Regions from separate parts of the Bacillus sp. SRL337 genome, predicted to be linked through region 1. Evidence: riboswitches for the same ligand, from Rfam matches in the RefSeq annotation. Region 1 holds a riboswitch; the other holds the start of a gene.

What was found. A riboswitch is a leader RNA that binds a small molecule or an ion and turns the genes downstream of it on or off. The one in region 1 is predicted to bind FMN.
Region 2: it holds a riboswitch for FMN, as region 1 does, so the genes downstream of both, AC4E8A_RS15615 (ECF transporter S component) here and ribD (bifunctional diaminohydroxyphosphoribosylaminopyrimidine deaminase/5-amino-6-(5-phosphoribosylamino)uracil reductase RibD) in region 1, are expected to answer to the same signal.

What each region holds. Positions count from the first base shown of each region.
Region 1 covers NZ_OZ481793.1:2,857,771-2,865,495, forward strand. The annotation lists gene ribH (6,7-dimethyl-8-ribityllumazine synthase) at 1-72, opposite strand, end outside; gene AC4E8A_RS14560 (bifunctional 3,4-dihydroxy-2-butanone-4-phosphate synthase/GTP cyclohydrolase II) at 87-1,325, opposite strand; gene ribE (riboflavin synthase) at 1,309-1,965, opposite strand; gene ribD (bifunctional diaminohydroxyphosphoribosylaminopyrimidine deaminase/5-amino-6-(5-phosphoribosylamino)uracil reductase RibD) at 1,970-3,061, opposite strand; FMN riboswitch at 3,195-3,341, opposite strand; gene AC4E8A_RS14575 (hypothetical protein) at 3,425-4,090, opposite strand; gene AC4E8A_RS14580 (NUDIX hydrolase) at 4,214-4,666, opposite strand; rRNA gene rrf (5S ribosomal RNA) at 5,718-5,834, opposite strand; rRNA gene AC4E8A_RS14590 (23S ribosomal RNA) at 5,966-7,725, opposite strand, start outside.
Region 2 covers NZ_OZ481793.1:3,047,326-3,055,050, reverse strand. The annotation lists partial or broken gene AC4E8A_RS15625 (IS1182 family transposase) at 1-365, shown strand, start outside; gene AC4E8A_RS15620 (peptidoglycan DD-metalloendopeptidase family protein) at 1,383-2,294, shown strand; FMN riboswitch at 2,382-2,522, shown strand; gene AC4E8A_RS15615 (ECF transporter S component) at 2,670-3,236, shown strand; gene AC4E8A_RS15610 (ferredoxin) at 3,341-3,589, opposite strand; gene AC4E8A_RS15605 (YpbB family protein) at 3,828-4,883, shown strand; gene AC4E8A_RS15600 (RecQ family ATP-dependent DNA helicase) at 4,880-6,358, shown strand; gene AC4E8A_RS15595 (CPBP family intramembrane glutamic endopeptidase) at 6,363-6,962, shown strand; gene AC4E8A_RS15590 (LysM peptidoglycan-binding domain-containing protein) at 6,959-7,636, shown strand.

The sequences.
Region 1 (7,725 bases):
ATTAAAACGTGCAACTACAATCGCTACTTTTAATCCAGAACCTACCAAATTACCTTCATAGACTGTTCTCATTGAATTAGATCCTCCTAAAATTGAAGCAAGTGTCCTAACTTACTCTGCTTTGTCTTTAAGTACTTTTCATTTTCTTTTTTCGACGGCATTTGGATGGCCACTCTTTCTTCGACCAAAAGTCCATAGCCTTTGACACCCGTGATCTTGCGGGGATTGTTCGTCAGGAGCCTCATTTTGGAAACGCCAAGATCCTTTAAGATTTGGGCTCCGATCCCATAGTCACGCAGGTCGGCACCAAAGCCAAGCTTATGATTGGCTTCCACTGTATCCAAGCCTTCTTCCTGCAGCTTATAGGCTTTCAGTTTATTGACCAGGCCGATCCCTCTCCCTTCCTGTCTCATATACAAAAGAATCCCCTTGCCTTCCCGTTCGATCTGGGAGAGGGCAGAATGAAGCTGTGGACCGCAGTCACAACGATTGGAACCGAATACGTCGCCGGTCAGGCATTCAGAGTGAACCCTGACAAGAACTGGCTCATCAGGAGTTATCTCTCCTTTCACGAGTGCAATATGCTCCTTGCCTGTAAGTTTTTCTGTATAAGCCACGGCTTTAAATTGCCCGAATTCAGTAGGAAGCTCAATCTCCACTTCTTTCTGAACCAGCTTTTCTTCTTTTCTTCTATAAGCAATCAGATCCTGAATCGTAATCATTTTTAAATTAAACTTATCAGCGATTTCCTTCAATTGAGGTACTCTTGCCATGGTTCCATCAGGATTCATAATTTCACAAATGACTCCTGCCTTTGCCGCACCAGACAAGGCAGCCAGATCAACCGCAGCTTCAGTATGTCCGGCACGTTTAAGGACCCCACCATTTTTGGCAATCAACGGGAAGATATGCCCCGGCCGCTTCAAATCACTTGGCTTCGTCCCCTCTTTGATCATTTCTATAATGGTTGTGGAGCGCTCAAAAGCACTTATTCCAGTTGTCGTGTCCACATGGTCGATGCTGATAGTGAAAGCCGTGCCGTAGGGATCAGTGTTTTGGTCCGTCATCGGATTCAATTGAAGTGCTGATGCTTTTTCAACTGTAATCGGAGTACAGATTAGACCCCTTCCTTCCGCGGCCATAAAATTGATGACTTCAGGTGTCGCTTTTTCAGCGAGGGCAACAAAGTCCCCTTCATTTTCCCTGTCTTCATCATCAACAACGATGATCACTTTACCAGCTTTTAAATCCTCAGTTGCTTCTTCGATTGTATTGAACATTGTCTGTACCTCCTCCTGCTGAAGATCCTCATCCCATAAATCCATGCTGGGTAAGAAAATTGGTTCCAATATCAGTTTTTTGCGGCTGCTCAGCCCTGCCGCCGTTGATGAAGTTGTAAATATATTTTGCCATCATATCGCATTCCACATTGACGATATCCCCGACTTTTTTATCTCCCAGGATCGTATCATGCCTCGTTTGCGGGATAAGTGAAACCGTAATGGCATTACTTTCAGCTTCAAAGACAGTCAGCGATGTCCCATCAAGGCATACAGAACCTTTGTTAATAAAATAGCGGGATATGTCCCCGGGAATATCAATAGTAATGTAAAGCGCATTTTCAACGAAACGAGTCGATGCAATTGTACCCGTACCATCAATATGTCCAGTCACAAAATGACCTCCGAACCGCCCATTTGCTGCCATTGCTCTTTCAAGGTTCACCTTCGCACCCGCTCCAAGTGATTTCAATGACGTATTAGCAAACGTTTCAGGCATAACATCCACCGTAAAGGAACGGCTGCTAAAGGAAGTGACCGTCAGGCAAGTTCCGTTAACTGAGATACTGTCCCCCAGTTTCACATTTTCCAATACCCTATTTGCTGAAATTGAAAGCACCATGGAAGCGGAAGATTTTTTTATGCCTTCAATCAACCCGATTTCCTCAATGATCCCAGTGAACATCTTGTCACTCCTTTCTCAAAGGCTTTGCTATAATCTTAATGTCATTTCCGATTTTTTCTATAGAAGTGAAGTGCAGTTCCCCACTTTCCGCAATGGAAGGGAAGCCTTTTCCCCCAAAACTGGAGAAGGCTTCCGATCCCCCGACCAATTTAGGAGCAATATACGTAATTACTTTCTGATAGGCCTTTGCTTCTAAAAAAGAGAAATGTACAGCCGAACCTCCTTCGACAAATAGCGAAGTAACATCCAACTCGCCAAGACGTTTTAGAACCGGTTGAATCTGCAGCTTAGCAGTAGCCAGCTGTTCAACTTTCACCCCTTTATCCAGAAGAAGGCGTTTTTTCTTATCAGACGCTTCACTTCCGCAGAAAACCAATGTTTCAGCATCATCTTTCAGTAAAATATTACTTTCAAAGGGGATTCGTAAATCTGAATCCAACACAACTCGAATGGGATTTTTTCCACCGCGGGGCAATCGGGTGGTGAGAAGAGGGTTATCTTTTATAACAGTATTGACTCCAACTAAAATGGCATCGTGCATATGGCGGTATTTATGTACATCCAGTCTTGATTCTTCAGAAGTTATCCACTTGCTGTCTCCAGTAAATGCTGCTGTTTTCCCATCGAGAGTCACAGCTGACTTAAGGGTGACATAAGGGGTCCTCGTCCGGATATAGTGAAAAAAGTGTTCATTTAATTCCAGCGCCTCTTCTTCACAAATACCTGTCCTTACTTCTATTCCGGCCTTTTGGAGGATTGAGATTCCTTTACCGGCCACTAATGGATTGGGGTCCACGCTTGCTATAAAAACGCGCTTCAGTTTTTTTTCGACGATAAGATTGGCACATGGCGGTGTCTTGCCAGTATGAGCGCACGGCTCCAACGTGACATAAATGTCGGCTCCTTTTGCTTTTGAACCAGCCTGGCGGATGGCATGGACTTCTGCATGCGGTTCCCCTGCCTTCAAATGTGCACCCATCCCAATGATTTCTCCATCTTTTACGACCACAGCGCCTACTGCCGGATTAGGTGAGGTCTGTCCTCTGGCCGCAGCTGCGAGAGATAAAGCTAATTTCATGTATTCTTTTTCCTGCAATTACAGTATCCTCCTTTCAAATACCAACATATCCCCAAACATATTGAAAAATATAAAAACCCTGAGTCGTTGGAGCACTCAGGGAGAAAAGCCATAATTAAATAAGCGTATAAAACATATGTTTTTTACGCACCTCTTCCTTCTCCCATCCAGACTTTCACTGTCGGCTTTGGAGTTTCACCAAATCCACCGCCATTTCTGAAAAATGACGGGTCACGGACTAAGAACTGTATAGTTCATCACCGCCGGTAGGGAATTTCACCCTGCCCCGAAGGAATAAATATTCGATTGTGTTTACTATACCATAATAATAAAGGAGGTGCATAATCGAATGCCTGAAAAACTACAGGACTAATTTATATTTTAAATCATATAAAAATCTTCCATGATCACCACGATGAATAACAACGCCAAATGTCTTGAGAGGGACTCAACATCCTCGAAGTGAATAACTGTACTTGAAGGATCAAATAATTCCTGTTTTTGGAGCGGCATCTTCCCCTTTGTCAAAGAACACACTTTTGCCTTATTAATGGAAAGGTCCCACCCTTCACCTGTTTTCGAAAAAATGATATGGTTTCCTCGAGTATCTTTCCAAGCGGACCTTCCTCCAGTAAAAGTATGTTGATGTTTACCTTTTAGCGACAACGTGATTGAATGATTTTTTATTTTCATACTTGCAATTTCATTCTCTTTTTCTAGTTTCCACATTCCTTTTTTATGAAATGCACGAGCTTTCATTCTTCCGTCGAACCCGAAGAAGCAATAGGAGTTTTCTATTCTATTGATAACAAGATGACGATTCCCATTATTTGAAAGAAGTGTCAATCCTTTACTTGAACGGGTTACTTCCTTCGAATAGATAAAATACATACACATAGATGACATTCCCAAAAGAATCAGCACCAAATAAAAAAGAATGTGCAGTCCTGGAATAAACAGGCTCAATAACACACCCAGAAGCAGTAATGCCAATGCTCTTTTAAAATATCTCATGCTTATTCTATGATAAAATAGGGTTACATTCATTAGAAGTTGTCACTCCTTACTAGAGGTATTTTAATAGTATGACAATAGTAGAGATTATAGAACTCTAGTAAGATTGGTGTGTAATGCAATTAATCTGGCAGAAGGAACTTACATAAGTGGACCTTATATCAATCGTGCCTCTTTTCTTTCGCTATTTAATTCCTGAAGGGAAAATATTTGATGGCGCTCCAGGTCTGAAAGGATTTCGTCTGGGAGGAATTCCCTCAGTCGTTCAGCCTTTACCCAGTGAAAAGCACTATGTTCCCCCGATAAAGCAACCTTCTTTGAATCAGTCCTGCAAAGATAAGTCAGCAGCACTACCTGCCGGCTAGTTTGTGTATTAAAACTTATTGCATATAAAATCCTTCCAACTGCTGCGTCAATATTCGTTTCTTCTTTGATTTCCCTCATCAATGCACCTTCCAAATCTTCACCAAAATCAATCTTACCTCCGGGAAACTCCCAGGTACCTGCCCCCACTTCATCATCCGGGGCACGCTGGACAATCAGGATTTCCCCCTCACCGTTTAGCACCAACCCCTTCACTGCTACAACGGTTTTATTTGATTCATCCATTTTCAACACCACTTTCTTATGTATTGTTTACTATTTTGCTATATATGCTTAACATTCGCAAATCCCAAATATATCTGTGTTTTCACTTGCTTTCGGACGGCGATGAGCGGCGAATTTCTTCGTCCGAGCTGTGCTCTTGATTAAAGGCCGGAACTACACAAACTGTTCGTTCTTCTGATTTTTTTCGCACAAAAAAAGAGCACCCCTTTGGGTACTCTTTTGGTCGCCTGGCGACGTTCTACTCTCACAGGGGGAGCCCCCAACTACCATCGCCACTGCAGGCTCGGACGGCGATGAGCGGCGAATCTCTTCGTCCGCTTCGCTCGTTCACATCCTCATGGGCAGAGCCCACTCCGGTGTTCTCTCCCTCGCGTCCTTGACCTTCTTGCTCCTCCCCGTCCGAGCTGTGCTCTTGAATCAAAAGTCAGAACTAAACACTCTGGGTTTATTCTCCTTTTTCTCCATAAAAAAGAGCACCCCTTTGGGTACTCTTTTGGTCGCCTGGCGACGTCCTACTCTCACAGGGGGAGCCTCCAACTACCATCGCCACTGCAGGCTCGGACGGCGATGAGCGGCGAATCTCTTCGTCCGCTTCGCTCGTTCACATCCTCATGGGCAGAGCCCACTCCGGTGCTCACTCCCTCTCGTCCTCGACCTTCTTGCTCCTCCCCGTCCGAGCTGTGCTCTTGAATCAAAAATCAGAACTAAACACTCTGGGTTTATTCTCCTTTTTCTCCATAAAAAAGAGCACCCCTTTGGGTACTCTTTTGGTCGCCTGGCGACGTCCTACTCTCACAGGGGAAGCCCCCAAACTACCATCGCCACTGAAGGCTCGGACGGCGATGAGCGGCGAATCTCTTCGTCCGCTTCGCTCGTTCACATCCTCATGGGCAGAGCCCACTCCGGTGCTCACTCCCTCTCGTCCTCGACCTTCTTGCTCCTCCCCGTCCGAGCTGTGCTCTTGATTAAAGGCCGGAACTACACAACCTGTTCGTTCTTCTGATTCTTTTTTACACAAAAAAAGAGCACCCCTTTGGGTACTCTTTTGGTCGCCTGGCGACGTCCTACTCTCACAGGGGGAGATCCCCCAACTACCATTGGCGCTGAAGAGCTTAACTTCCGTGTTCGGTATGGGAACGGGTGTGACCTCTTCGCCTTAGTCACCAGACTGTATGAAGTTGACAGAACATCGTTCTCTCAAAACTAGATAAAGGTCATGAAGAATCTGAAAGGGTTCCGAGTTTCGCTATTTTGCAATCCAGCGCAGGCGGCTATTAAAAGCCGCCTGCGCTTTTTAACGTGGTTAAGTCCTCGATCGATTAGTATCTGTCAGCTGCACGTGTCGCCACGCTTCCACCTCAGACCTATCTACCTGATCATCTTTCAGGGATCTTACTCACATAAAGTGATGGGAAATCTCATCTCGAGGGGGGCTTCATGCTTAGATGCTTTCAGCACTTATCCCTTCCGCACATAGCTACCCAGCGATGCCTTTGGCAAGACAACTGGTACACCAGCGGTGCGTCCATCCCGGTCCTCTCGTACTAAGGACAGCTCCTCTCAAATTTCCTGCGCCCACGACGGATAGGGACCGAACTGTCTCACGACGTTCTGAACCCAGCTCGCGTACCGCTTTAATGGGCGAACAGCCCAACCCTTGGGACCGACTACAGCCCCAGGATGCGATGAGCCGACATCGAGGTGCCAAACCTCCCCGTCGATGTGGACTCTTGGGGGAGATAAGCCTGTTATCCCCGGGGTAGCTTTTATCCGTTGAGCGATGGCCCTTCCATGCGGAACCACCGGATCACTAAGCCCGACTTTCGTCCCTGCTCGACTTGTAGGTCTCGCAGTCAAGCTCCCTTGTGCCTTTACACTCTGCGAATGATTTCCAACCATTCTGAGGGAACCTTTGGGCGCCTCCGTTACTCTTTAGGAGGCGACCGCCCCAGTCAAACTGCCCACCTGACACTGTCTCCCACCCCGATCAGGGGCGCGGGTTAGAAGTTCAACACAGCCAGGGTAGTATCCCACCAGCGCCTCCACCGAAGCTGGCGCTCCGGTTTCCAAGGCTCCTACCTATCCTGTACAAGCTGTGCCAAAATTCAATATCAGGCTACAGTAAAGCTCCACGGGGTCTTTCCGTCCTGTCGCGGGTAACCTGCATCTTCACAGGTACTATAATTTCACCGAGTCTCTCGTTGAGACAGTGCCCAGATCGTTGCGCCTTTCGTGCGGGTCGGAACTTACCCGACAAGGAATTTCGCTACCTTAGGACCGTTATAGTTACGGCCGCCGTTTACTGGGGCTTCGGTTCGCACCTTCGCTTGCGCTAAGCACTCCCCTTAACCTTCCAGCACCGGGCAGGCGTCAGCCCCTATACTTCGCCTTACGGCTTCGCAGAGACCTGTGTTTTTGCTAAACAGTCGCCTGGGCCTATTCACTGCGGCTCTCTCGGGCTTGCACCCTACCAGAGCACCCCTTCTCCCGAAGTTACGGGGTCATTTTGCCGAGTTCCTTAACGAGAGTTCTCTCGCTCACCTTAGGATTCTCTCCTCGCCTACCTGTGTCGGTTTGCGGTACGGGCACCTTTTTCCTCGCTAGAGGCTTTTCTTGGCAGTGTGGAATCAGGAACTTCGGTACTATATTTCCCTCGCTGTCACAGCTCAGCCTTTATGGTGACGGGATTTGCCTCATCACCAGCCTAACTGCTTAGACGCGCATATCCAACAGCGCGCTTACCCTATCCTCCTGCGTCCCCCCATCACTCAAACGGAAAAGAGGTGGTACAGGAATATCAACCTGTTATCCATCGCCTACGCCTTTCGGCCTCGGCTTAGGTCCCGACTAACCCTGAGCGGACGAGCCTTCCTCAGGAAACCTTAGGCATTCGGTGGACAGGATTCTCACCTGTCTTTCGCTACTCATACCGGCATTCTCACTTCTAAGCGCTCCACCAGTCCTTACGGTCCAGCTTCTCAGCCCTTAGAACGCTCTCCTACCACTGACACCAAATGGTGTCAATCCACAGCTTCGGTGATACGTTTAGCCCCGGTACA
Region 2 (7,725 bases), 190 kb from region 1:
ACCGCACCACCACAAGAGATGGATACAAAAAGTATGCTTCTAATCCTTTAAAATGTAAGGACTGCCCATTATTACAAAAATGTACTCAGAGCCATAATCATACAAAGATGATCCATAGACACATTTGGCAGGATTACATAGACGAGGTTGAACATCTGAGGCACACTGATTTTAATAAAACACTTTATGCGCAGCACAAAGAAACAATCGAAAGAGTTTTTGCTGATGCGAAAGAGAAGCATGGCATGCGTTGGACGACCTTGAGAGGTCTGAAAAAAGTTTCAATGCAGGCGATGCTTACGTTTGCTGCCATGAATCTTAAGAAGTTAGCAAACTGGACATGGCGAGGGCCATGTCCAGTGTAATGTTTATGGGCTTTTTCCTCAAAAATTAACAAACCCTACTTCAACCAAAAGGTCAAACCGTTCAGTTGAGAGGGAGAAACCAATAAATTGCAAGGTGAATTGCGGCACAATTTGCATAGCATTTTGTATCGCCTTTTTTATTGACATACCAATGGTTTGGTGTTTTTTCGCTTGATTTTACATGCTGATTTGCAGGCCAATTTGCACTATCGCATAAATCTATGTGGTAGTACAAATTGGTCTACATTTTATGGTGCAAATTAGTCCGCGGATTCGTTATTGCCAGATACAATAGATGGGAAGATGAAGGGGAATAACCAGTGGGAGAAAAATAAGGGGAGTTTTTCCCGTTAGATGTAGAGTAGCCGTGGTTTTTGCGGAAAATAAGGGGAGTTTTTCCCTTTATTCAAAGCAAATCTGCCTATCTTCACGTTTTTTGAGTCAAATAAGAGGAATTTCTCCCTCTATTTAAGCTGTTTTCAGTACTATTTGCTAATTAAGGGGAATTTTTCCCTCTATAAACCTCAATTAGCAAAGAACCTGGTTTTATTGCTGAAGAATGCAAAGTTTAACGGGAAACCCGCTGTTCAACCGATCTGGGGCTTAATTGAATAACGCATAATAAAAGTGAGGAGCTGCAAGGTCGTTGGCAGCTCCTCTTTTTGTGCAATTTTCATTCATAATACACTTCAAAACAGCCTGCAAAAGTCTTTGTATTTTAACCTGCAAAACCACCAGCAAATAGGTATTTTCTCTCTCTCATCCGAACGGGTTGACCAAAAGGTTGAAGTAGGGTTTGTCTACGGTCTGTAACCAGGGCCATTTGCCCTGGTTTTTTTGTGTTTGTACATAAATTAAGAGAATATGTAAATGCTATCTAGGGGAATTTGCAAGACAAAAAATGCTAATTTATCTATTGAATCAGAGTATTTTTTGGAAGGAAAAACAAGCTTTTGTTCTATCATGGTACACGTTTTCATAGTTTTAAAGCGTACCCGAAAATGAAGGAGGATATGGATGGTTGATTATATAAGAAGAATTTTGATCGTTTGTTTACTTGCTCTATGTGTAAGTTTGCTGTTTATAAGCGGGACTATCGCTCAAGCGGAAGGAAATGATACTTCTTCTTGGGTTTTCCCTGTTGATGGATACATTACCGACCATTTTGGGACAAGGGGGGGGAATCATAAAGGAATGGATATTGGCGGCGGAGACGGCACGCCGGTGTATTCAGCAGAGGATGGAGTGGTGTCGAAATCTTATTACTCCTCCAGTTATGGCCATGTGATATTTGTAAAGCATCCAAATGGATTTGAAACGGTATATGCACATTTACAAGAAAGGGAAGCTGCCGAGGGAGAAGCTGTTATAAAAGGGGAAAGAATCGGGAGCATGGGCAGCACGGGTAGGTCGACAGGGACTCATCTGCATTTTGAGATCCATAAGGGAGAATGGACGATCACAAAAGACAATGCGATAGACCCGTACGTTGTCTATGGGGAAGGGGAAACAGGACAAACGGTTTTTGCAAATGAACATGATCCTTACCAGGTTCGTGAAGTTGCACTTAAGATAAACCATTTAGAAAAAGAAAACCCAGCTGCGTCTTCCGCAGATCAGATGGGATCTATAAGTAAAGTACATACCGTGAAACCTGGGGAAACCCTTTGGCGAATAGCCAAAACCTATGGAGTCAGCGTAGAGGGTGTACTCGTTGAGAACAGCCTCCCTGATTCTACGATCATCTCTGGCCAGGAATTGGTTATACCAGACACCTCTGGAAAGGTCCACAGGGTCCAACAGGGGGAAACGCTATTTGGGATAGCGAAGCAATACGATGTTTCTGTTGAGGAGTTGATTGGCTGGAATGATATGAAGAAGAGTGAACCGATCATTCCATTCCAGGAATTAGTAGTTCAGCGGGAGTAGGTATGTATTAATTTATCTCGAATTCGAGCTAAACCCTTCACACATCCTAAGTTATTCTGTATAATGATGATGTATCAAAAATTTAAGATTCGTCTTCGGGGCAGGGTGAAATTCCCGACCGGCGGTGATGAGTGAGAGTATTCATTCTAAGCCCGCGAGCCTGTTTTATGGGCAGGATTTGGTGTGATTCCAAAGCCGACAGTACAGTCTGGATGGGAGGAGATGAAGGTTGAGCCGCGTTCAAAAGGAACAGCTTTGGACGTTTATTTGGGCATGCCTTTGGACTTCTCAAGAGATTCTCTTGAGTTTTTTTAGGTTGCTCAGGCAAAACCTTTCTTCTAACGTGAGATGAGTCACTAGAAGGAGAGAGGAAGCATGAAGAAGTTGAATACCAGAGGGTTTATCTTGATTGGGATGTTGAGCGCAGTATCTTATGTCCTAATGCTGCTGAACTTTCCGATACCGCCGTTTCCAAGCTTTTTAATGGTTGACTTTAGTGATGTACCTGCATTGATAGCAGCCATCATTTTAGGGCCGGTAGCAGGGATTTTGGTGGAATTATTGAAAAATGTCCTGGACTATGTAATGACTGGAAGTGATACCGGGGTGCCGATCGGACACTTTGCGAATTTCATGGCGGGAATTTCCTTCATCTTACCGGTTTATTATATTTATAACCGCATCCAATCAAAGAAAGGAATGTTGACCGGACTGGTTACAGGAACAGTTGCCATGGCAGTGTTAATGAGTGTGTTAAATTACTTTATCATTTTGCCCGCTTATAAATATTTCTTGAATTTAGAACTGCCGACAACCATTATCGTTACCGGAATTCTTCCATTCAATATCTTGAAAGGCATCCTGATTGCAGCAGTGTTTGCATTATTGTTCACAAGGATGCATGTATGGCTTAATAAACAATTCGCATTTAAGCGTGCTTAGCATAAGAAGCGGCTGATGAAGTCATCAGCCGCTTTTATTATATGGCAGGAAGGAATATGAAAAACGGCTGGAATGTCTAATTCCAGCCGTTTTTTTAAAGAGATCTATTCGAATTTCAAGGCATCTCCGTCAAATGGCTCATCAGCAACCTTGATGGAGTCTGTTGGACAGCCTTCGAAAGCATCTATCATATCATCTTCGAGAACATCAGGTACTTCAACAGTACCTGCGTTATCGTCAAGAACCACAAAAGCAATACCTTCATCATCGTAATCATAAATGTCTGGAGCGGCTGCACCGCAAGCTCCACATGCAATGCATGTATCTTTATCAACAATCGTATACTTTGGCAATGAAAAAACCTCCTGAAAATGGTCGATATTGTTAAGTATCATACACTTGCTCCGGTAAGTGTACTAATATTCATATTATTATTCTAATGGTGATTCATAAAACTTTCAATAGTTAAGGTTCCCATTGACGATAATTTATATCTAATATCCTGTAAAGTTAAGCAGGAATAAGTCGCAAAGTGTCGGTTTCGTGATACAATAATTTAAATAAGAACAGATGCCAAAAAGGAGTAAATTTATGACTTATCTTGAAGCCGTCGTTCTTTATTGCCTTAAAAAAATCAATGGTGAAAGAACTGTATTTTCAATTTACCATTTGCTTAAAGGAAAGAAGTCTTCACAAACTATACAGGATGCCCATCTATATTCGCTGACATCCTTATTCTATTCCTATCCAATCATAGAACGAAATCAGTTTGAAAACCTGGCTTATGGACTATATGAAAAGAAATGGATTACCGAGTCAGAAACTGAACGATATATCCTTACTGAGGAGGGGATACGCCAGTTGGATGAATTCTTTGAATTGCACCCATTTCCTTCTTCATTAAGCGGCTGGCTTTATGGGAATTCTGTCGAAATCCTATGGAAAAGGATCTCTCTTTTAGTTCAAGTCTTATCCCACTACATAAGGGCGGAGCAAAGATACTATCCAGTTCAGCGGGAACGGGAAATCCAAAAGTGGATCAAAAGGTTTTTGTCTGCACCGCCTGTTCCTTTAACGAATCTCAATTTGCTCTTGTTTAAAGAAATGAGTTCCCTTGCGAAACATGACCGCTTCCCGGATAATCCTGAATTGCTGATCTGCCGTCTGACGGGGGGAGAATATATAGGCCTTACCAGAGGTCAGGCCGCAGAAAGGTTTAAATTCAGTGAGGATGAATATTGGTTCAGGTTTTTGAATGTACTGCATTATTCCATGAATGAAATAATTGAAAATAAATCTGGCTATCCTGTAATGTATTCACTGATGTCTGATCTGGTTCCTGAGATTTCCCTGACCCAGTCAAGTGAAGAAACCTATAAGCTGTTAAAGCAGGGGCTTGGCATCGAACGAATTGCCCGCATCAGGAGGCTGAAGGAAAGTACGATTGAAGATCATGTCGTCGAAATCGCCCTGAATGACAATGCGTTTTCTATCGATGAGTTTATACCAGCAGCAGAAATCAAGAATGTTATCCTAAAAGCAAAAGAAGTGAACAAGCGAAAGCTGAAACCCATAAAGGATGCTCTTCCCCAGCTTTCTTATTTTCAAATCAGGCTTACATTAGCCAGATATGGTGATCGATTATGAATTTGCTTAAAGAACTGCATAAGTGGTTTGGGTATAATGATTTCAGGCAAGGACAGGAGGAAGTGATTCAATCCATCCTTGAAGGACAAGATACCATTGCCATGCTTCCTACAGGGACGGGCAAATCACTGTGTTACCAGCTTCCGGCATATATTACTGGTGGTACTGTCGTGGTGGTATCCCCTCTGCTTTCATTGATGCAGGACCAGGTAGAGCACATGAAAGTAATGGGGGAGAAAAGTGCGGTTGCCCTCAATTCCTTTCTGGTCTTTCAGGAAAAGAATTATATTCTGCAAAACCTTAATAAATACCGCTTTGTTTTCATCTCTCCAGAAATGCTCATGGGACAGAAGATCATTGAGAAATTGCAATCACTGTCCGTCTCCTTGTTTGTGGTGGATGAAGCTCATTGCATCTCGCAATGGGGCCATGATTTCCGCCCGGACTATCAAAGGCTGGGAGAAATCAAGGCTTCTCTCGGGTCTCCTGTTACACTTGCATTGACCGCTACTGCCAATTATGAAGTGCGGGAAGACATTAAAAGGACACTGCAAATGAGAAAATGCAGGGAAATTGTCCATTCAGCAGACAGGCCGAATATCAGTCTGGCAATAAAAAGCGCTGCTACCTTTCAAGAGAAGATGGAGGCGCTTCTGGAGGCAGTATCTACTTATCAAAAACCGGGTATTATTTACTTCTCCAGTAAAAAACTGGCTGAAGATACAGCGGGCTGGCTTAAGGAGAACGGTCTTCATAAGACAGCTTATTATCATGGGGGAATGGAACAGGAACAAAGGATACTCATCCAACAGCAATTTCTCCATGGCCGCCTGGATATCATTTGTGCAACCAGTGCATTTGGTATGGGGATCAATAAAGCTGATATCAGATTTGTCATTCATTTTCATCTTCCTTCGAGTGCCGAAAGCTATTTACAGGAGATAGGGAGAGCAGGGAGAGATGGCCAGAGGAGTTTGGCGCTGCTTCTCTATTCACAAGGAGATGAAGGCTTGTCGTATCAGATAATGGATCATGAAATGCCTTCTGATTTTCAGATTGAGGAGTATTATATGGACGCTGGAAAGTCATCAGAGCAGGACATGATGGACAGATATGGTTTAAATGAAGTCCATATCAGGTTTTTAAACTTTTATAAGCAGGTATATATAAATAAGACCAAGAATTTACCGCCGAGTGATAAAGGTTTGGCTCCATTCGTCAAAGAGGTCAGAGACCTTCGTTTGGAGAGCAAGCGTAAGAAGATTGGCTTGATGGCAGAGTGGGCAATGGGTAAAGGATGCAGAAGAAGCGGAATCCTTCATATGTTCGGTGATACGTACCATGAGCATAATGATATGTGCTGTGATGTCTGCGGTCTGGATTACAGTCTATTTAATGAGGCCACTCTTACTGGTGTGAAAGAAGAAATACTGTCATGGGAAGAGCAGCTGTCCAGAATGCTGCTGAATAAGTGATGCTATGAGACAAAAGCAAAAAGAGATCATTAAGCAAATATCGGACCGGGAATTGACGTTTCACCTGTATGCTACTCAAATGGTCCTATTAACTGTTTCGATTATTTTAGGTATATTTTTATATGACGATATTTCGTCTTTTTTAAAACAGTTTGCCTGGAACCGTCAAATCTTGACATATGGTGTTAGCAGCGGAATCATCATTGTGGGAGCAGATCTGCTTTTCATGAAGGTATTGCCAATGAAGTATCATGATGACGGCGGAATCAATGAAAGGATTTTTCGGAATAGGGGCGTTCTTCATATAGCGATACTTGCGGCTGTCATCGCTGTTTGTGAAGAACTATTATTCCGTGGTGTTATCCAACACCATTTTGGATTAATGGCAGGAACGATAATTTTTGCCATCATTCATATAAGGTACTGGGGAAATTGGTTTTTGGTCCTGAATATCCTCATCCTCAGTCTTTGGATAGGGCTTGTGTATGAGTGGACAGTCAATCTCGGAGTAACAATGGTGATGCATTTTATCATCGATTTTTTGCTCGGCCTTGCCATCAAGTATCAAGCAGTTAATCAAGAAAAAAGAAGGGATGTTTTATGAAAAGAGATCCTTATCGAGCTCAAGCCGAAAAGCTTCGACAAAAAATTGAAAGAGTAGAGCCAATGCCTGAGCAGGAAGTGGAACGAAGCAGGACACTTCCAAAACGAAGTGACCTTCATCAAGAGAAAAAGAAGAAAATCAAATATCCCCTGATTAAAGGGATGGCCGCATTTTTTGTACTTTTACCTATTATAATATTTGGCATTTATTCATTTTTAGATCTTAGCCCGAATGAAAATAGAAGTATCGTGACTGAGAAGGGGCAGCGTGAAGAAGTAACCTATGAAACCCGTGATATCAAAGAAGATGTCAAGAGTGGGACCAGCTCGGATGGAGAGAAGGAGACTTCCAATCAAGAAACGGATCCTGCAACCGATCCTCCGGTTGGAGAAGAAAAGAAACAAGCTGTTCAGGAGGAAGCACCAGACGAAGAAGTGGATAAAGAGAGCCTTGTGCAATTGACAGAACAGGATGAAACTGTTCAGAAGACAGAGTACCAAGAAAATGTACAAGTCATTGAACATGTTGTAAAGCCTCAAGAAACGCTATTCAGGATAGCTATGAATTATTATAAATCTCAAGCAGGATTGGAAAAAATAAAAGAATGGAACAATTTAAAAAGTAATGATCTTCAAGCAGGACAAGTAATCGAAATCCCCTTGCCAGTGGATTAATACGTATATTTTAAGTCTTATGAAGTGAAAGCTTCATAAGGCTTTTTTTGATGTAACCTTCCTGACGGATAGGCTTATGACTCCGAGGG